Regions from separate parts of the Castellaniella sp. WN genome, predicted to be linked through region 1. Evidence: predicted binding sites of a transcription regulator. Region 1 holds the regulator's gene; each other region holds the start of a gene.
What was found. The regulator sigma-54, encoded in region 1, starts transcription at its own class of promoters, with help from an activator protein. The targets are predictions, from matches to a motif close to TGGCANGNAANCTGCTTT.

Region 1 (6,474 bases):
ACATTCGCGTCGAGGCGGAATCAGGCCGCGACCGAAGCGCGGGGCCGGACGTCGCCGCCCGCCGCCGCATGGCGGTTGACCGCGCTCAGGATCGCCAGGAAGGACGAGGTCACGATGTCCTCGTGGACGCCGACGCCGTAGCCGCTGGCCGAATCCTGGATGCGCATCTCGATGTAGGACGCCGCGCGGGTGTCGGTGCCGGTGCCGATGGCGTGCTCCTGGTAGTCCATCACGCGGGCGTCGAGGTCCAGCGCGGCGACGAAGGCCGAGATCGCGCCGTCGCCCCGGCCCGACAGGTGGCGAACCTCGCCGTCGACTTCCAGCTCGACCTCGATCATGAACTGCTTCTGGCCGGTGGTCTTGGGGCTGCCGGTGATGCGGTGCCGGATCAGCTTCATCGGCGTTTCACGGTCCAGGTATTCGCTGGAGAAGACTTCGAACACGTCCTTGGGCGTGACCTCGCGGCCGGTTTCGTCGGTAACGCGCTGGATGGCGCGGCTGAATTCGATCTGCAGGCGGCGCGGCAGGACCAGGCCGTGTTCCTGTTCCAGCAGGAAGGACACGCCGCCCTTGCCGGACTGGCTGTTGACGCGGATGACCGCGTCGTAGCTGCGGCCCAGGTCGGCCGGGTCGATGGGCAGGTAGGGGACTTCCCAGACGGTGCCTTCCTGGCGCATCGCGAAGCCCTTCTTGATGGCGTCCTGGTGCGAGCCGGAGAAGGCTGTGAAGACCAGGTCGCCGGCGTAGGGGTGGCGCGGGTGCACGGGCAACTGGTTGCAGTACTCGACACAGCGGCGGACTTCGTCGATGTCGGAGAAGTCCAGGCCCGGGTGGATGCCCTGGGTGTACAGGTTCAGCGCCAGGGTGACCAGATCCACATTGCCGGTGCGCTCGCCGTTGCCGAACAGGCAACCTTCGATGCGGTCGGCGCCGGCCATGACGGCGAATTCGGCGGCGGCCACGGCCGTGCCCCGGTCGTTGTGGGGGTGGACGCTGAGGACGATCCTGTCGCGCTGGGCCAGATGGGTGTGCATCCATTCGATCTGGTCGGCGTACAGGTTGGGGGTGGTGGCCTCGATCGTGGCCGGCAAGTTCAGGATGATCTTGTCCTGGACGGTCGGTTGCCAGGTGTCGACCACGGCGTTGCAGACTTCCAGCGCGAAATCGGGCTCGGTGGTGCTGAAGACTTCCGGCGAATATTCGTAGCGCCAGTGGGTTTCCGGATGCTTGGCGACCTCGGCCTTGACGATCCGGGTGCCCTCGATGGCGATGGCGCGGACTTCGTCGCGGCTCATGCGGAAGACGATCTTGCGGAAGGCCGGCGCGCAGGCGTTGTACAGGTGGATGATGGCGTGCTTGGCGCCCGCGCAGGCCTCGACCGTGCGCTGGATCAGGTCCTCGCGGGCCTGGGTCAGGGCGATGATGGTGACGTCGTCGGGGATGCGCTTTTCATCGACCAGCTTGCGCACGAAGTCGAAGTCGGTCTGGGACGCGGACGGGAAGCCGACTTCGATTTCCTTGAAGCCGATCTTGATCAGTTGTTCGAAGAAGCGCAGCTTGCGCTCCACGCTCATGGGTTCGATCAGCGCCTGGTTGCCGTCGCGCAGGTCGGTGCTCATCCAGATCGGGGGGGCGGAGATGCGTCGGCTGGGCCAGGTGCGCTCAGTGAAGTCGCGCGTGAACGGGGCGAACGGAACGTATTTGTCGGCGGGATTCTTGATCATGTCGGTACCTGTCTGGGCGGTTGCATCCGGATCACGGACGCGGAAATGCGAGGATGTGGCGAAACAGGTTGCCGAACTGCCACGCGGCGCTAGGCCCGGCAACCGATCGCTAGCAGCAGTAGACCCGACAGGGAGAGGGAGAACGACGGACGCGCGCGCCCGGCAGCGGAGAGCTGCGGGAAGTCACGGGAGGTGGCGCGCGTGGGGTTCATAAGTGGAAGTCAAACATATTTTCCGCCGCTTGGCAAGGATTTCATGGGAATACGGCCGGATGCCGGTCTCGTCCGCGGGTCTGCGCCGGAGCGGGGCGCTCCCTTCCGGTCATTGCCGCTGACGGGCGTTTTCCAGGACGGCGAGCTGTTCGGCCGCGCGGTGCAAGCGGCCGGCGCGGCCGGCGGACAGCTCGGTCCGGGTGAGCATCAGGTCGCCCACGCGCAGGGGTTCGTCGCGAGTCTGCCAGGCCCACAGCAGCACGTCCAGCGTGGCGCCGGACAGATGGTCGGCCAGTTGCTGGAAGGAGGCGGGATCGACAGGCCGCAAGCGGGCGCGCGCCAGGATCGCGCGCACGGTCAGCCAGGTCAGGTAGGCCAGCAGCAGGGAGCCGAACGCCACCAGCGCGCCCCAGAAGTAGGGGTTGTAGCGCTGCAGCAGAGCGGTGGCTTCCGCCCCCACGATGTGGTTTCCGGCATAATCGATGCCGTTGCCGAAAGCCAGCAGCCGGTTCAGCGCGTCATACCAGAGCAGGGCGACCACCACGACCAGGGCGGCCGCGAGGATCCTGGAGGTGGCTGTGAGCTTGAGCAGGATCCTGCGCAGCAAGGCATGGTCCCGACGGCTGGAGGATTCGTTTCGTTCCGGTTTCATGGCTGTATTTTAGATTGAACATGCCCTAGATAGAACATGCGCGCGCAACCGTCCCTGGAACTGGGCCAGCATCAGCATCTGACGCTGACGCCGCAGTTGCGCCAGGCGCTGGCCCTGTTGCAATGCTCGTCCCAGGAGCTGGATCAGGAGATCGCCCAGGCGCTGGCCGACAATCCGCTGCTCGAGGCCGTCGATCCGGAACCGGAATCGGCGGCCCAGGCCGAGCGGCTGGACCGCTTGTGGTCGCAGCCCGCGCGCGCCGTCCTGCCCGACGATCTGCCGGAGCCGGGCCAGCCCCCCAGTCTGATCGACCATCTGCTGCAGCAGTTGCACGCGACCCGCGCCACGGAGCGCGACCGCCTGCTGGTGGTGCGGCTGATGGGCGAGCTCGACGAGCGCGGTTACCTGGAATTCGATCCGGTGTCGCTGTCCGCGAGCCTGCCGCCGGAGCTGGAAGTCGAGGACGAGGAATGGCGTACGGCGCTGCGCTTGCTGCAGTCCTTCGATCCCGCGGGGGTGGGCGCGCGTAACCTGTCCGAATGCCTGCGGCTGCAACTGTGCGCGCGTGCCGACGAGTGGCCTGCGGACGTGCTGGCCTGCGCCCGCCGCCTGACGGATCATCTGGAGGACCTGGGCGCGGGCCGCTGGGGTCGCCTTTGCGAGGCGCTGGGCTGCGACCGCGCGCTGCTGGACACCGCCCACCGGGCGCTGCGGCGCCTGGATCCCCGGCCGGCGGGCGCCTGGCAGGCCGACCCCGTCCATTACATCGTGCCGGACGTGCTGTTCCATCGGGCGGCGGACGGCTGGCGGGTCAGTCTCAACCCCGCCATCGAGCCGCGCGTGCGCCTGAACCCCGAACTGGCGGACAGCCTGGCGGGCCAGGAATTGTCCCCCGACCTGCGGGATCGGATGCGCCAGGCCCGCAGCCTGATCCACAACCTGGACCAGCGCCGGCAGACGATCCTGCGGGTGGCGGAATACATCGCGCGGCATCAGCGGGCGTTCCTGGAATCCGGCGTCGCGGCGCTGCGGCCGCTCACCCTGCGGGAAGTCGCCCAGGCGCTGGAACTCCATGAATCGACGATTTCGCGCGCCACGCGTCTGAAATATGCGCAGACGCCCTGGGGCGTGCACGAGCTGAAGTTTTTCTTCGGCACGGTGGTGCAGACCCGCTCGGGCGAGGAGACCTCGGCGTCGGCGGTGCAGGCGCTGATGCGCGCGATGCTGGAGTCGGAGCCGGCCGGCAAGCCCTTGTCCGACATGCGGCTGGCGCGGATGCTGGCCGACCGGGACGTGGTGATCGCGCGGCGGACCGTGGCCAAGTACCGCGAAGCCATGGGCGTGCCTCCCGCCAGCGTGCGCAAGGCCCGCGGGCCCGCGGGCGCCTGAGGATCGCGCGCCCGGGCCCGGTAAAACTCGGTATCATCCTGTTTTCACCCGCTCGTTTCTCCATGCGGAATCGCCCGTCCACCGCCGACTCCCGCCACGCCGGCCCGCTGCTCCAGTACTGGCAGGCCGAGGCCGTGCGCTTGCGGGAAGCGCACTGGGGGCCACTGGAGGACCGCGCCGCCTGCCAGGCCGCCTTGCGCCGGCCGGCCGACCTGGGGGATCGCATCCTGGCGCGGGCCGCCTGGCTGGCCGAACACGGCGAACTGCATGACCGTCTGATCCAATGGTCCGTCGGCGCCCGCTGGGCGCTGGCCGCCCTCTGGCTGTGCGCCGGCCTGGCGGGCATCGGCACCGCCGCCGCCGTCCTGGGGCAGGGGCAGGTCAATCTGGCGCTGGCCCTGCTGGGGCTGCTGGGACTGCACACGCTCACCTTCCTGATCTGGCTGGCCGGCTGGCTGCCGGGGTTGCCCGATTCGACGGCCTTGTCGCGCCTGTGGCTCTGGCTGACCCGGCGCCTGGTCCGGGGGCCGGACGCCGCTCTCGCGGCCCAGGCCTTCCTTTCCCTGCTGGGCCGCGCGCGGGCCTGGAAGACCGCGATCGGGCTGATCAGCCATGGGGCCTGGACGGCCGCCTTCCTGGGGGCGGTGGCCACGCTGCTCCTGCTGCTGAGCGCGCGCCACTATACTTTCCATTGGGAAACCACCCTGCTGTCGCCGGATACCTTCGTCGGCGTGACGCGGGCGCTGGGCAGCGTGCCCGGGCTGCTGGGCTTTCCGGCACCGGACGATGCCCAGATCGCCGCCAGTCTGGGTCCGCGGCCGCTGGCCGCCGGCGTCCAGGCCGACTGGTCCCTGTGGCTGATCGGCTGCGTCGTTGTCTGGGGGCTGCTGCCGCGGCTGCTGGCGCTGTTCGCCTGTATGCTGCACCTGCGGCGCCGCCTGGCCGGACTGTCCGTGGATCCGGGCCTCCCGGGCTGGCTGGACTTGCGCGAACGGCTGCTGCCCACCCACGCCAGCCTGGGCATCGACCGCCCAGCGCCGGCCGCCGGTAGTCCGGTCGGCCCCGCCGCTCCGGTGGAGGCCGCCGACGGCCGGGCCGCGGTGCTGGCCTACGAGCTGGGGCCCGACCTGGACTGGCCCCCGGCGGGTCTGCCGGCCGATGTGGTGGATCTCGGCCGCTGCGACAGCCGGGATGACCGCGCCCGCATCCGCGCGCTGCTGCACGTGCCGCCCGCGTACCTGCTGTTCGTCTGCGACGCGCGCCTGACTCCGGACCGGGGCGCCGCCGCCTGGCTGGACGAACTGCGCCGTTCCTGTCCCGATCTGCGCGCCCTGTGCCTGGGGGGCACGCCCCAACGCTTGCGGGCCTGGCAGGACGCTCTGTCGCAACAGGCCGTATCCCGGATTCCCAGCCTGGACGGCTGGCTCGAACACATCGGAAGTCTCCGCCATGACTGACGTCTCGAATCCCATCGACCTGGCGGTCGTCGGCCATACCAATACCGGCAAGACCTCGCTGCTGCGCACGCTGCTGCGCGACGAGTCTTTCGGCGAGGTCGCGGACCGCCCCGGCACCACCCGTCACGTCGAAAGCGCCCAGTTGCTGACCGGGACCGGCCAGGCCATCCTGGTGCTGCGCGATACCCCCGGGCTGGAGGACGCCATGGGTGTCCTGGACTACCTGGACCAGCTGTCCCCGCCTCAGGAAAGGCACGATGGCCCGGAACGTATCCGCGCGCTGCTCGACAGTCCCGAAGCCGCCGGCCGGTTCGAGCAGGAATGCCGCGTCCTGGCCACGGTGCTGGAAACCGACGCCGCCCTGTACGTCATCGACACCCGAGATCCGGTCCTGCCCAAACATCGCGACGAACTGATGCTGCTGGCCGCCTGCGGACGCCCCATCCTGCCGGTGCTGAACTTCACCCGCACGCCGCTCTCGGACACGGCGGCCTGGCGCGACGCGCTGGCTCGCCTGGGGCTGCACGCCACGGTGGATTTCGATACCGTGGCGCCCGCGCTGGACGGCGAAGGCCAGCTGCTGGACCGCCTGGCCCTGATGCTGGACCAGCATGCGACCGCCCTGCAGACCCTGCGCGCGGACCTGGGCCAGCAGCGCCTGCGCCGGCTGCAGGACGCCACGCGCCTGATCGCCGAGCTGCTGGTGGACGCCGCCGCCCTGCGACTGCCCTGTTCCCAGGATCCGACCGACATGGCCGCGATCACCCTGGGGCTGCGCAAGCGCACCCGCGACCGGGAACAGGAATGCGTGCACGCGCTGCTGAAACGCTACCGCTTCAGCAAGACGACCTTTCCCCACCATCCTCTGCCGCTGGAGGGCGAGCGCTGGGGGATGGACTTGTTCAATCCCCAGGCCCTGCGCACGTTCGGCATCCAGGTCGGCAAGGGCTTGGCCACCGGAGCCATGGCGGGAGCCACCATCGACGTGCTGACCGGGGGCCTGAGCCTGGGAACCGCCGCGCTGCTGGGGGCCGCCATCG
Region 2 (6,474 bases), 1.9 Mb from region 1:
CGCCCTTGAGATCCGCGAAGGAGATGTCCTCGGCGATCCACAGGCCCTCGACCTGGTGGAACATGGGCGAATGGGTGGCGTCGCTGTCGACGCGGTAGGTGCGCCCCGGTGCGATGACCTTGATGGGCGGCTTGTGCATGCGGGCGTAGCGCACCTGCATGGGGCTGGTGTGGGTGCGCAGCACCAGCGGCAGCCCGCCCGCATCCTGCATGTCCACGTAGAACGTGTCCTGCATGGAGCGCGCCGGATGGTTTTCCGGATTGTTCAGGGCGGTGAAGTTGGTCCAGTCGTTCTCGATCTCGGGGCCGTCGGCCACGTCGAAACCGATGGAGCGGAAGATCTGCTCGACGCGCTGCCAGGTACGGATCACAGGATGGATGCCGCCCGCGCCGCGTCCCCGGCCCGGCAGGGTGACATCAATGGTCTCGGCCGCCAGGCGCTGGTCCAGCACGGCCTGGGCCAGTTCGGCGCGCCGCGTGTTCAGCAGTGACTCGACCTGCTGCTTGGCCTGGTTGATCTGCGCGCCGCGCGTGCGCTTTTCCTCGCCTCGCAGCGCCGCGAGGCCCTTGAGCAGCGCGGTCAGCGACCCCTGCTTGCCGAGGAAGGCGGCTTTTTCGTTTTCCAGCGTGGCGGCGTCCCCGGCCTGAGCGAAACGGTCGCGGGCCCGGGCAATCAGTTCGTCGAGCGATGAGTCCATGGTGTATTCCAAAACACAAACGGAGCCCGATGGAGCTCCGTTTGCGATGATACAGAATCGAAAACGAAACTGTGTCGGTCAGGCGGCCAGCGCGGATTTCGCCTGGGCCACGACGGCGGCGAAACCCGCCTTGTCGTGCACGGCCATGTCGGCGAGGACCTTGCGGTCGAGTTCGATCGAGGCCTTCTTCAGGCCGGCGATGAAGACGCTGTAGGTTACGCCCAGTTCGCGGCAACCCGCGTTGATGCGGGTGATCCACAGGGCGCGGAAGGTACGCTTCTTGTTGCGGCGGTCGCGGTAGGCATACTGGCCGGCGCGCATGACCGCCTGCTTGGCGATCCGGAATACGTTGCCGCGGCGGCCACGGTAACCCTTGGCGGCCTTGATGACTTTTTTATGGCGTGCACGAGCGGTGACGCCGCGTTTGACGCGAGGCATGTGTAATCTCCGATCAGGCGAAAGGCAGCATCGCCTTCACGGAGGCGACGTTCGTTTCATGGACAGCGGCCGAACCGCGCAGCTGACGTTTGTTCTTCGTGGTTTTCTTGGTCAGGATGTGACGCTTGAAAGCCTGGCCGCGCTTGATGGAACCACTGCCGCGCACCTTGAAGCGCTTGGAAGCGCCTTTTTTGCTCTTCATCTTGGGCATGACGATACTCTGTTGGCTTGGCAAACCCAGGTGGCCCGGGATCCGGGCACTTGTCAGACCTGGCATTCGCGGATGTTCGGACCCGGCATGCGCAACCTGCACGCGCGAATCCTGCTGCTTTCCCCCCCCCCTCTTCCGCCGCGATGTTCCTGAAAACCCCCAGGGAACATCCGGGCCAAAAGATGGATCCCCCGGGATGAAGCAAACCCAGAGGAAATCGGGAAAAGCCCTTGATTATAGAGTGATTTGCCAGGACTTGTCTATTCGCCGCCCTGCTCCAGGGCCTGGGCGCGAGCTTCCAGGGATTCGATGCGTTCCAGCGCGCGGGCCAGCAGGTCGGCCTGGATGTCGAATTCTTCCCGGGTGACCAGGTCCATGCGGGAGAAAGCCTGCGTCATGAAAGCCTTCATGTTGCGCTCGATGTCGGCCGCCGGGGTCCTGGCCAGGAATTCGGACATGTTCCTCTGGAAGTCGTCGAACAATTGATTGGGGGCGATCATCGCGGCCTCCTGGAATCGGAAAGGGAAAACCGTCATTCTAACCGCCACGGCTGGCCGTCCGGGCGCGGCTCACACGGCGCCATCGGGCCGGTACTGGATCGCCTGGGCCATGTGCCCGGCCTCGACCCGGCCGGCGCCCTCCAGATCGGCCAGGGTCCGCGCCACGCGCTGGGCCCGCCGCGTGGCGCGCGCCGACCAGCCCCAGGCCGCCGCGGCGCGCGCCAGCAACGCCCGGCCCCCGGCGTCCGGACCGCCGTGGCGGTCCAGGGCCGCACCATCCAGTTCGGCATTCAGGCAGCCCTGCCGCGAGAGTTGCCGGTGGCGGGCGGCCACTACCCGATCCCGGACAGGCGCCGAAGGCTCGCCCGGCGGCGCGTCCAGCCAGGCGGCCTCCACTCCCAGACTGACGTGCAGGTCGATCCGGTCCAGCAGCGGCCCCGAGATCCGTGCCCGGTAGCGCGCGATGACTTCCCGGGAACAGCGGCATTGCCGCCGGGGATGGGGATGTCCGTACCAGCCGCACGGGCAGGGATTCATGGCGGCCACGAACTGGAAGCGGGCGGGGAATGTACAGCCGCCGGAGGCCCGGGCAATCGTGATGCAGCCGGTTTCCAGCGGTTCGCGCAGGGCCTCAAGGGCCTGGCGGCCGAATTCCGGCAATTCGTCCAGGAACAGCACACCGTGATGGGCCAGGCTGATTTCTCCAGGCCGGGGACGAGCGCCACCGCCCACCAGCGCCGACATGGATGCTCCGTGATGGGGCGCTCTGAATGGCGGCACCCGGGACAGGGGCGGTCGGGACCGGGCCAGTCCATGGACGGCGGCGACTTCCAGGGCCTGTCCGGAACTCAGGGGAGGCAGCAGGCCGGGCAGGCGCCGCGCCAGCATGCTCTTGCCCACGCCTGGGCAGCCGCTGAGCAGCAGGCCATGTCCACCGGCTGCCGCCAGTTCCAGGGCGCGACGGGCCGCCGCCTGTCCCCGAACATCGGACAGGCACGGCGCCGGAACCCCGTCCGCCGGCTCGTCGCGGACCGGCTCGGCGACGGGCAGTTCCGCCCGGCCGGCGAAATGCGCCACCACCTCGTCCAGGCCGGAAGCCGCCAGGACGCGCAGGCCCGGCACCCGGGCGGCCACGCCGGCCGCCGCCGGGGCCATGATCAGCACGGCCAGCGGATCATCGCGAACGACCGAGAGCGCGATTGCCAGCGCGGCATCCGCCGGCACGATGCTGCCGGTCAGCGACAGTTCGCCCGCCAGCACATAATGCCGCACATCGGGCGCCCGCCCCCGTGCATCGGCGACCTGCCCCGAGGCCAGCAGGACGCCCAGCGCGATCGGCAGGTCGAAGCGGCCGGAATCCTTGGGCAGATCGGCGGGCGCCAGATTCGCGGTGATGCGCCCGGCCGGGAATTCAAAACCGCCGCTGAGCAGCGCCGAGCGCACCCGCTCACGGCTCTCGCGCACCCCCGCGCCCGGCAGGCCGACGATGGAAAAAGAAGGCAGGCCGCTGCCCACATGGACTTCGACCTGCACGGGTCGGACCTGCACCCCGAACAGAGTCCGGCTGGATAGAACGGCAAGCGACATCGGCTCCTCCCGCGTCATCTCTTCCTCCACTATAGAGGCAGAGGGCGGATCGCGGGGGGCGCACGATGCGGATTTGTCGCGCCCCGCCGGACCGGCGTCCGGCGGGAGCCGGCGCTCTTACTTGGAGCCGCCGTTCGAGTTGCCGACGGCGCCCTGGATGGCGGCATCCGCTTTGGCCGCGCCTTCCTTGACGGATTCACGGGCGCTGTTGGCGGCATCGCCCGCTTTTTCAGCCAGCGCGCCGGCCTGGTCGGATACAGCTTGGCCGACTTCGGCGGCCTTGTCCTTGGCGGCTCCAGCGGATTCCTTGATCTTGTCCTGCATGGACTGCTGATCGGCCGGGGCGCTCTGCTGTTCCTGAGGAGCGGGCGTGACGGGAGGCACGGGAGCCGGCGTCGGCGCCGTCGAAGGCGCGGGAGCTGCGGGAGGCGGCGCCGAAGCGTCATCGCTCTTGGAGCAAGCACCCAGCAGGCTCAGCGATGCCACCATGGCGGCCAGAGTCAGCGTTTTACGCGTCATGTTCATGATCTTCCCTATACAAAATTCCGCTGTGATTGAAGTGGCGGATCATCTTCGAGGACCAGTCTGTTACAACCGGCTTGGTTACAATTCTAGCCATCCTGGATCACGGGTAAACCCTGACATGTAATGACTGATGTCCGGACCGCCGGACTCGCCGGGCACCCCCGCGGGGCGCGTCCCCCTGGGAAAAGCCGCCTGGGCTGGCAGGCCGCCACCTCCCCCCGTACTCAACAACTGGACACAAAACCACGAGGGATCCGGCACAGGAACCACTGGACCGCTCTCCTTCAGTCTTCAACAAACCAGTCTTCAAGAGAACCCGGCGCCTATCCGCCCGCCCCGCTTCCCGCCATCACTGCACCATTTCGGGGCTGGTCCGCACCCGCGCGGTGCGGGCCCGGCGCCGCCGCCTCCCTTCGGCCGCCGCCGTCGCCCCGGATCGGGCATCGTCCGGAAGCTGGCACGCCTCTTGCTTGAATCCTCCATGCAAACACACCGCAAAGGAGCATTCATGAAACTCGTCACCGCACTCATCAAGCCCTTCAAACTGGAAGAGGCCCATGCCGCGCTGGAAGCCGCCGGCATCCAGGGCATGACGGTCACGGAGGCCAAGGGATTCGGCCGGCAGAAGGGGCACACCGAACTCTACCGGGGGGCGGAATACCAGGTCGATTTCCTGCCCAAGCTGCAGATCCAGGTCGCCGTCCCCGATGCTCTGGTCGAAATGGCGGTGGAATGCCTGTGCCAGGCGGCCCGCACCGGCAAGATCGGCGACGGCAAGATCTTCGTCACGCCCCTCGAGCACGTGGTGCGCATCCGCACCGGTGAAACCGGCGAATCCGCCCTTTGACACCACTGGAAAAGGAGCTCCCGATGGACAAGAGCGATCTGGTCTGGACCATGACCTCGACTCTGCTGGTCTGGCTGATGTGCGTGCCGGGCCTGGCATTGTTCTACGGCGGCCTGGCGCGCAAGCGCCACGCGCTGTCCGTCATGACCCAGACGCTGGGCGTCTGCGCACTGGTCACGGTGCTGTGGTTCGCCTACGGCTATTCCCTGGTGTTCACCGAAGGCTTCGGCGGCCTGGGAGGATGGACGCGTCTGGGGCTGGCCGGCCTGTACCGGGCCGGGGATACGGCGCCCCTGACCCTGCTTGGTACGATCCCTGAACTGCTGTTCGCCCTCTTCCAGGCGACGTTCGCCGCCATCACCTGCGGACTGATCACCGGCAGCATGGCCGAGCGCACCCGCTTCGGCGCAGCGCTGGCCTTCGCCGGCCTGTGGTTCACACTGGGCTACATGCCGATCGCGCACATGGTATGGGCCGGTGACGGCTGGCTGCATCTGCGCGGCGCCCTGGACTTCGCAGGCGGCACCGTGGTCCACATCAGCGCGGGCGCGGCCGGCCTGGTGGGTGCGTGGCGGGTCGGCCCCCGACTGGGGTACGGCCGGGAAGCCATGCCGCCTCACAACCTTCCGCTGAACCTGACCGGCGCCGCACTGCTGTGGGTAGGCTGGTTCGGCTTCAACGGCGGATCGGCGCTGGCCGCCAACGAACAGGCCGTTCTGGCCGTGGCCAACACCTTGCTGGCCGCCGCCTGCGGCGTGCTGGCCTGGGCGCTGGCGGAGCGGATCCTGAAGGGCCGGGCTTCGCTGCTGGGCGCGGCCTCCGGCGCCATCGCCGGACTGGTGGGCATCACCCCGGCCGCCGGCCTGGTCGCGCCGGGAGCGGCGATCGCCATCGGCGCACTCGCTTCCTGGGCCGCGCTCTGGGGCGTGAGCGGCCTGAAGCGCCGGCTGGGCATCGACGATGCCTTCGACGTTTTCGGCATCCACGCCGTAGGCGGCATCGTCGGCGCCATCCTGACGGGCGTCTTCTATTCCGCCGACCTCGGCGGCTCCGGTCCGGCGGGCCTGGGCGCGCTGCTGCGCCAGGTCTGGCTGCAGGCCGAGGCCGTCCTGGTCAGCCTGGCATGGGCGGCGGCCAGCGCCGCGGTCTGCGCCCTGCTGGTGGATCGCCTGATGGGGTTGCGGGCCACGCCCGACGAAGAACGCCAGGGCCTGGACGCCGCGGAACACGGGGAAACGGCCTATCCGGACTGACGTCCGGCACGCGCGGCGGCCGGACCCCGCATCCCGGCTTCATAGATGCGGCACTGATTGCGGCCGTGCTCCTTGGCGGCATACATGGCCAGGTCGGCGGCCCGCAGCAGTTCGCTCTCACCGCCGCCGTCGCGCGGATAGAAGGCCACCCCCATGCTGGCGGAAATCCGCGCGATGCTGCCGCCCAGCGCATAGGGCTGCGACAGAGACTCCAGCACCTTGTCGCACAAGGGAAGGATATCGTCCGGGTTCCGGATGTCCCGGACGATGAGCGTGAACTCGTCGCCGCCCAGCCGCGCCACCATGTCCGAACTGCGGACGCACTCGCCCAGCCGCCGGGCCACCAGGCGCAGCAGCTGATCGCCCGCTTCGTGGCCCAAGGTGTCGTTCACATCCTTGAACAAGTCCAGGTCCAG
Region 3 (6,474 bases), 2.2 Mb from region 1:
TTCCGGCCGCCAGCCGGACGAGCTGCGCCGCATTGAACTGCTGACCGGCTATACGCGCCACGCCGAAGGCTCGGTGCTGGCCTGCATGGGCGACACGCGCGTGCTGTGCAACGCCAGCGTGCTGGACAAGGTGCCGCCCTTCCTGAAAGGGCGGGGCCAGGGCTGGGTGACGGCGGAATACGGCATGCTGCCGCGCGCCACGCACACTCGGGGCGACCGCGAGGCGGCCCGTGGCAAGCAGAGCGGCCGTACTCAGGAAATCCAGCGCCTGATCGGCCGCGGTCTGCGCGCGGTGTTCGATCTGCGTGCGCTGGGCGAGCGCACGCTGCACCTGGATTGTGATGTGCTGCAGGCCGACGGGGGCACCCGCTGCGCCAGCATCACCGGCGCCTGGGTGGCGGCGGCGCTGGCGGTGCGCGGCCTGATGGCCGGCGGCCAGTTGGCGGCCGATCCGCTGCGCGGCCAGGTGGCCGCCGTCTCGGTCGGCATCGTGGACGGCCGGCCGGTCCTGGACCTGGATTATCCGGAAGATTCCGCCTGCGATACCGACATGAACGTGGTCATGACCGGCGCCGGGGATTTCGTCGAGGTCCAGGGTACGGGGGAGGGCGGCAGCTTCCATCGCGATGAACTGAACCGCCTGCTGGACCTGGCGACCACGGGCATCCAGGAACTGATTCGCGCGCAGGCGAGTGCCCTGGAGTCCGCATGAAACCGAAGCGCGTCGTGCTGGCTTCGGGCAATCCAGGCAAGCTGAGGGAATTTTCCGCCAGTCTGTCGGCGGCCGGCATCGAAATGGTGCCGCAAAGCGCGCTGGGCGTGCCCGAGGCCGACGAGCCCTTCCACACCTTCGTGGAGAACGCCCTGGCCAAGGCGCGCCATGCCAGCCGCGCGACGGGCCTGCCGGCGCTGGCCGACGATTCAGGCCTGTGCGTTCAGGCCCTGGACGGCGCGCCCGGCGTCCATTCGGCGCGCTATACCAAGACGCCGGACGGCGCGCGCTCGGACGCGGCCAACAATGCCCGGCTGGTGGCCGAGATGGCCGGCCGGACCGATCGGCGCGGCAGCTACGTCGCCGTCCTGGTCTACGTGCGCAGTGCCGACGACCCGCGCCCGATCGTGGTCGAGGGCTCCTGGGACGGCGAGGTCCTGGACGCCCCCCGGGGCGCCAACGGCTTCGGCTACGATCCGTACTTCTATCTGCCCGATCTGGGCATGACCGCTGCCGAACTGCCGCTGGAACAGAAGAACATCCTCAGCCATCGCGCACGCGCGCTGCGCGGCCTGCTGCGGGCGCTGCGCAACGAGTTCGGCCAGGATCAGGATCAGGATCGGGACCGGGAGCAGGGAATCCGATGAAGCGTCTGGTGCCCATCCCCACTCCCGGGCGCGAAGGCGACGGCCGTCCTGGCGTGCGCGGCAAGCCCGGCCTGTCGGCGCTGCCGCCGCTGTCGTTGTACGTGCATGTACCCTGGTGCGTGCACAAGTGCCCGTATTGCGACTTCAATTCGCACGAACGCGCCGGCGAACTGCCGGAAGAAGCATACCTGAGGGCCCTGGAGGCCGACCTGGAACAGGCCGTGCCGGATGTCTGGGGACGGCCGGTCTCGACGGTGTTCTTCGGCGGTGGCACGCCCAGTCTGCTGTCGGCCGAGGCGATCGACCGGATCATCGGCCTGTTCCGTGCCTACCTGAACCTGCCCCCCGGCGTGGAGATCACCCTGGAGGCCAATCCGGGCACGGCCGAGGCGGCCCGGTTCCAGGGCTATGCCCAGGCCGGCGTGAACCGGATTTCGCTGGGCATCCAGAGTTTCGATGACGGCAAGCTGCGCCGCCTGGGGCGCATCCACGACGCCGCCCAGGCGCGCGCGGCCATCGAAATGGCCCAGCGCGCCGTGGACCGGGTCAACCTGGACCTGATGTTCGCGCTGCCTGAACAGACCCTGGAAGCATGCGAACAGGACGTGCGCGAGGCTCTGGCCTTCGGCACGGGGCACCTGTCGCTGTACCATCTGACCCTGGAACCCAACACGGTCTTCGCCAAATACCCGCCCCGGGTGCCGGACGACGAACTGAGCGCGGCCATGCAGGACCGGGTGGCGGAGCTCGTTCAGGCCGCGGGTTTCGACCGCTACGAGGTCTCGGCCTACGCGCGGCCCCATCAGGCCTGTCAGCACAATCTGAACTACTGGCGCTTTGGCGATTACCTGGGGATCGGCCCCGGGGCGCATTCGAAGATTTCCTTCCAGGATCGCATCACGCGCCAGGCGCGGGCGCGCATGCCGGACGCCTGGATGCGGCTGGCGATCGAGGGTGCTGGCCGGCATGTGGTCGAGCGCCGCGAGCTGGGTCACGGCGACCTGGGCTTCGAGTTCATGCTCAATGCCCTGCGCTTGCGCGAAGGTGTCGAGGGCGGGCTGTTCATCGAACGCACCGGCTTGTCGCTGATGGCCATTCTGCCGGCCATGCGCCGCGCGGTGGATCGCGGCCTGCTCGAACCCGGCCTGGACCGCATCCGCGCCACGCCCCGGGGCTGGAGCTTCTTGAATGAGTTGCAGATGGAGTTTCTGGATGAGGCTGGACACTGAATAGTCCCTTGCGGACTATTCAGTGTCTGACGAATCCGAGCCGCTTGCAAGCGGCGAGGTGGAGGGCTGCCACGGTTTGAGATGTCCAGTGCCTGCCGATTCAATCAGTTTCCCAATTATGCACTCAGATGGTGCATTTATATTGGTCCGCACTGAAATGCGCACTAAAATAGTGCATTCATGCACCATTGCGGCCATCGTGCTGCCCGTGGGGCGGGCACCGCAGCCTGGAATCACGGTTTGAAAAAGTTGGCACGATCATTGCTAGAAAATCTGACGAAGCCTCGGGCTTTTCCCTTTGACGACATGATTTGGCGCAGGAGCTTTTATGTCCACCCCTGAAAACGTTGTGCAGATGATCGCCGAACGCGAAGTGGCGTTCGTGGATTGCCGTTTTACCGACACCCTGGGCCGGGAACACCACCTGACCGTTCCCGCCAGCCAGATGGACGAGGACCGGATGGAATCCGGCGTCGCCTTCGACGGTTCGTCTCTGCCGGGTTGGAAGGGCATCGAGGCGTCCGACATGATCCTGATCCCGGACGCCGGGACGGCCCGCCTGGATCCCTTCCGCGAGGAAACCACGCTGATCCTGACCTGCGACGTGGTCGAACCGTCGGACCTGAAGGGCTACGACCGCGATCCGCGCTCCCTGGCCCGCCGCGCCGAGGCCTATCTGAAGTCCAGCGGCCTGGGCGACACCGCCTACTTCGGCCCGGAACCCGAATTCTTCGTCTTCGACGGCGTGAGCTGGAACGCGGACATGAGCGGCAGTTTCGTCAAGATCGTATCCGACGAGGCCGCCTGGTCCAACGCCCATGATTCCAACGGCAACAACCTGGGCTACCGCCCGGCCGTCAAGGGCGGTTACGTGCCCGTGCCGCCGATCGATTCTTTCGCCGACATGCGCTCGGAAATGTGCCTGTTGATGGAACAGATGGGCGTGCCCGTCGAGGTCCATCACCACGAGGTCGGCAACTGCGGCCAGCTGGAAATCGGCACCCGCTTTTCCACGCTGGTGCAACGCGCCGACTGGACCCAGATCATGAAGTACGTGATCCGCAACGTGGCCCATGTCTACGGCAAGACCGCGACCTTCATGCCCAAGCCCGTGGTGGGCGACAACGGCTCGGGCATGCACGTCCATCAGTCCATCTGGAAGGACGGCCAGAACCTGTTCGCCGGCAACGGCTACGGCGGGCTGTCGGAATTCGCCCTGTACTACATCGGCGGCATCATCCATCACGCCCGCGCCCTGAACGCCATCACCAATCCGGGCACGAATTCCTACAAGCGCCTGGTGCCGCACTACGAGGCGCCGGTCAAACTCGCGTACTCCGCGCGCAACCGCTCGGCCTCCATCCGCATTCCCTATGTCAGCAATCCCAAGGCGCGCCGCGTCGAGTCGCGCTTCCCGGATCCGCTGGCCAATCCGTACCTGGCCTTCTCCGCCCTGATGATGGCGGGCCTGGACGGCGTCCAGAACAAGATCCACCCGGGCGACCCGGCCGACAAGAACCTGTACGACCTGCCGCCGGAAGAAGACGCCAAGATCCCGACGGTGTGCTCGTCGCTGGATCAGGCGTTGGAAGCTCTGGACCGCGACCGCGAGTTCCTGACGCGCGGCGGAGTCTTCAGCAACGACCTGCTGGACGCCTATCTGGACCTGAAGGCCAACGAGCTCGACCGTTTGCGCGTGACCCCGCACCCGGTCGAATTCGACATGTACTACACCTTGTGAAAAATGTCCCCGCGCAGCGCCTCCGGCTTGCTGTCCACCTCGCGGCCTGCATGCCGCCCGGATTCGCCAGGCGCTGACCAGTCCGCAGGGACTGCCCCGCGTCCAGGCTCATCCCCCGAGGGGGCGCCTTTTACCTTGGGGCGGCCCGGCGGCGGTAAAACGAGTCATGCGGTGGACACGTCCAGTCTCGACCTGCTGCGCACCGCCGTCCTGCTGCTGGACGAGTCCCACCGCATCCGTCACGCCAACGGCGCGGCGGAGGAATTGCTGGGCCAGTCCCGCCGCCAGTTGGCGGGGCAGCCCGCGCAGCCCTGGCTGGACGGCCGCGACAGCGTCCTGAAGACTCCGCTGCGAAGCCAGCCCTGGGCCTGGCTGATCGAAATCCCCGTTCATCAGGGCGGTCACCTGGACGATCTTCGGCAGGCCCGGGACAATCAGGCGGCGCAGCGCGAGACCCTGCGCAATCTGGCGCACGAGATCCGCAATCCCCTGGCAGGTCTGCGGGCCGCCGCCCAGTTGCTGGAAATGGAACTGCCGCGCGACGACCTGCGCGAATACACTCGGGTGATCGTGGCCGAAGCCGACCGGCTGGCCGGCCTGGTGAGCCGCCTGGCCTCGTCCGGCCAGCCGGCCGCCATGCCCAGCGTCTTCAACGTTCACGAACTGTGCGAACGCGTCCTGGCTTTGATCCGCCTGGAATTCGGCGAACGGATCCGTCTGGAGCGCGACTATGACGCTTCAGTGCCGGACATGCGCGCCGATCGCGATCAGTTGCTGCAGGCGCTGCTGAACGTGGCACGCAATGGCGCGCAGGCATTGGCCGAAACTCCGGGCCTGGACGCGCCCGCGCTCCATCTGAGCACCCGCATTTTGCACCAGCCCGTGCTGGCCGACGGCCAGCACCGCATGGGGCTGCGGATCGCAGTCGTCGACAATGGCCCGGGCGTGCCCGAGGCCTTGCGCGACAAGCTCTTTCATCCTCTTGTGACCGGTCGGGCGCAAGGTACCGGCCTGGGCCTGAGCCTGGCCCAGGAATGTCTGCAGCGGCAGGGCGGCCTGCTGGAATTCGATTCCGTCCCCGGCCGAACCGAATTCCGCCTGCTGTTGCCGCTGGAAGTCGCGTGAGCATGAGGCGGGAAGCGGCATGAACACGATCTGGATCCTGGACGATGAGCCTGGCATGCGCTGGGTGCTCGAAAAAGCGCTGGACAAGGCCGGCTGGCCGGTGCGCAGTTTCGCCGATGGCGTGGCGCTGAAGGAGGCGCTCGATGCGCTGGAGGATGCGGCGGATCCGCGCGCGCCGGCCGTGCTGGTGTCCGACATCCGCATGCCGGGGCCCGACGGCCTGACCGTGTTGGCCGCGGTGCGCGCCCGCCTGCCGGGCCTGCCCGTCATCATGATGACGGCCTATACCGACCTGGACACGACCGTCGCGGCCTTCGAGCAGGGCGCCTTCGACTACCTGGCCAAACCCTTCGACATCCAGTCGGCCGTGGAGTTGATCGGCCGCGCCGCCCAGTCCGCGCCTTCGCGCGCCGGAGCGGGCGCCGTCCCGGAGGCTCCCGCGGAGGCCGGGTTCGTGCTCGGCGAGGCGGAAATGGCGCCTTCGCAATCGCCCGCCATGCAGGACGTGTTCCGCGCCATCGGTCGCCTGTCCCAGTCCGGTGCGACTGTCCTCATCACAGGAGAATCCGGGACCGGCAAGGAGCTCGTGGCACGGGCCTTGCACCGGCACAGCCGCCGCGCCGCCGGCCCCTTTGTGGCTGTGAACGCGGCCGCGATCCCGCGCGATCTGCTGGAGGCGGAACTGTTCGGCCACGAGCGCGGCGCTTTCACCGGAGCGGTCCAGTCGCGCCGGGGGCGCTTCGAGGAGGCCGACGGCGGCACGCTGTTCCTGGACGAGATCGGCGACATGCCGGCCGAGCTGCAGACCCGTCTGTTGCGGGTGCTGGCCGAGGGCGCCTTCTACCGGGTGGGCGGCGCGCGGCCCGTCCAGGCGGACGTGCGCATCGTGGCCGCGACCCACCAGCCGCTGGAGGAGCGGGTGCGGGCGGGCCTGTTCCGCGCCGACCTGTTCCACCGTCTGAATGTCATCCGCCTGCGCCTGCCGCCCCTGCGGGAACGTCGCGAGGACATCGAGTCCTT

Region 2: ACTPOE_RS04130 (P-II family nitrogen regulator) is a predicted target of sigma-54. The motif match lies at 4,414-4,431, and genes of this name have one in related genera.
Region 3: glnA (type I glutamate--ammonia ligase) is a predicted target of sigma-54. The motif match lies at 2,839-2,856, and genes of this name have one in related genera.

Annotation. Positions count from the first base shown of each region.
Region 1 is NZ_JBTKZC010000001.1:2,837,519-2,843,992, reverse strand. Features, by position in the region: gene leuA (2-isopropylmalate synthase) at 21-1,724, opposite strand; gene ACTPOE_RS13390 (hypothetical protein) at 2,046-2,588, opposite strand; gene rpoN (RNA polymerase factor sigma-54) at 2,625-3,977, shown strand; gene ACTPOE_RS13380 (DUF2868 domain-containing protein) at 4,040-5,434, shown strand; gene ACTPOE_RS13375 (GTPase/DUF3482 domain-containing protein) at 5,427-6,474, shown strand, end outside.
Region 2 is NZ_JBTKZC010000001.1:898,973-905,446, forward strand. Features, by position in the region: gene pheS (phenylalanine--tRNA ligase subunit alpha) at 1-697, opposite strand, end outside; gene rplT (50S ribosomal protein L20) at 776-1,135, opposite strand; gene rpmI (50S ribosomal protein L35) at 1,149-1,346, opposite strand; gene ACTPOE_RS04115 (accessory factor UbiK family protein) at 1,607-1,846, opposite strand; gene ACTPOE_RS04120 (YifB family Mg chelatase-like AAA ATPase) at 1,916-3,433, opposite strand; gene ACTPOE_RS04125 (hypothetical protein) at 3,551-3,958, opposite strand; gene ACTPOE_RS04130 (P-II family nitrogen regulator) at 4,467-4,805, shown strand; gene ACTPOE_RS04135 (ammonium transporter) at 4,829-6,058, shown strand; gene ACTPOE_RS04140 (diguanylate cyclase domain-containing protein) at 6,046-6,474, opposite strand, start outside.
Region 3 is NZ_JBTKZC010000001.1:597,847-604,320, forward strand. Features, by position in the region: gene rph (ribonuclease PH) at 1-712, shown strand, start outside; gene rdgB (RdgB/HAM1 family non-canonical purine NTP pyrophosphatase) at 709-1,359, shown strand; gene hemW (radical SAM family heme chaperone HemW) at 1,356-2,588, shown strand; gene glnA (type I glutamate--ammonia ligase) at 2,917-4,329, shown strand; gene glnL (nitrogen regulation protein NR(II)) at 4,501-5,454, shown strand; gene ntrC (nitrogen regulation protein NR(I)) at 5,474-6,474, shown strand, end outside.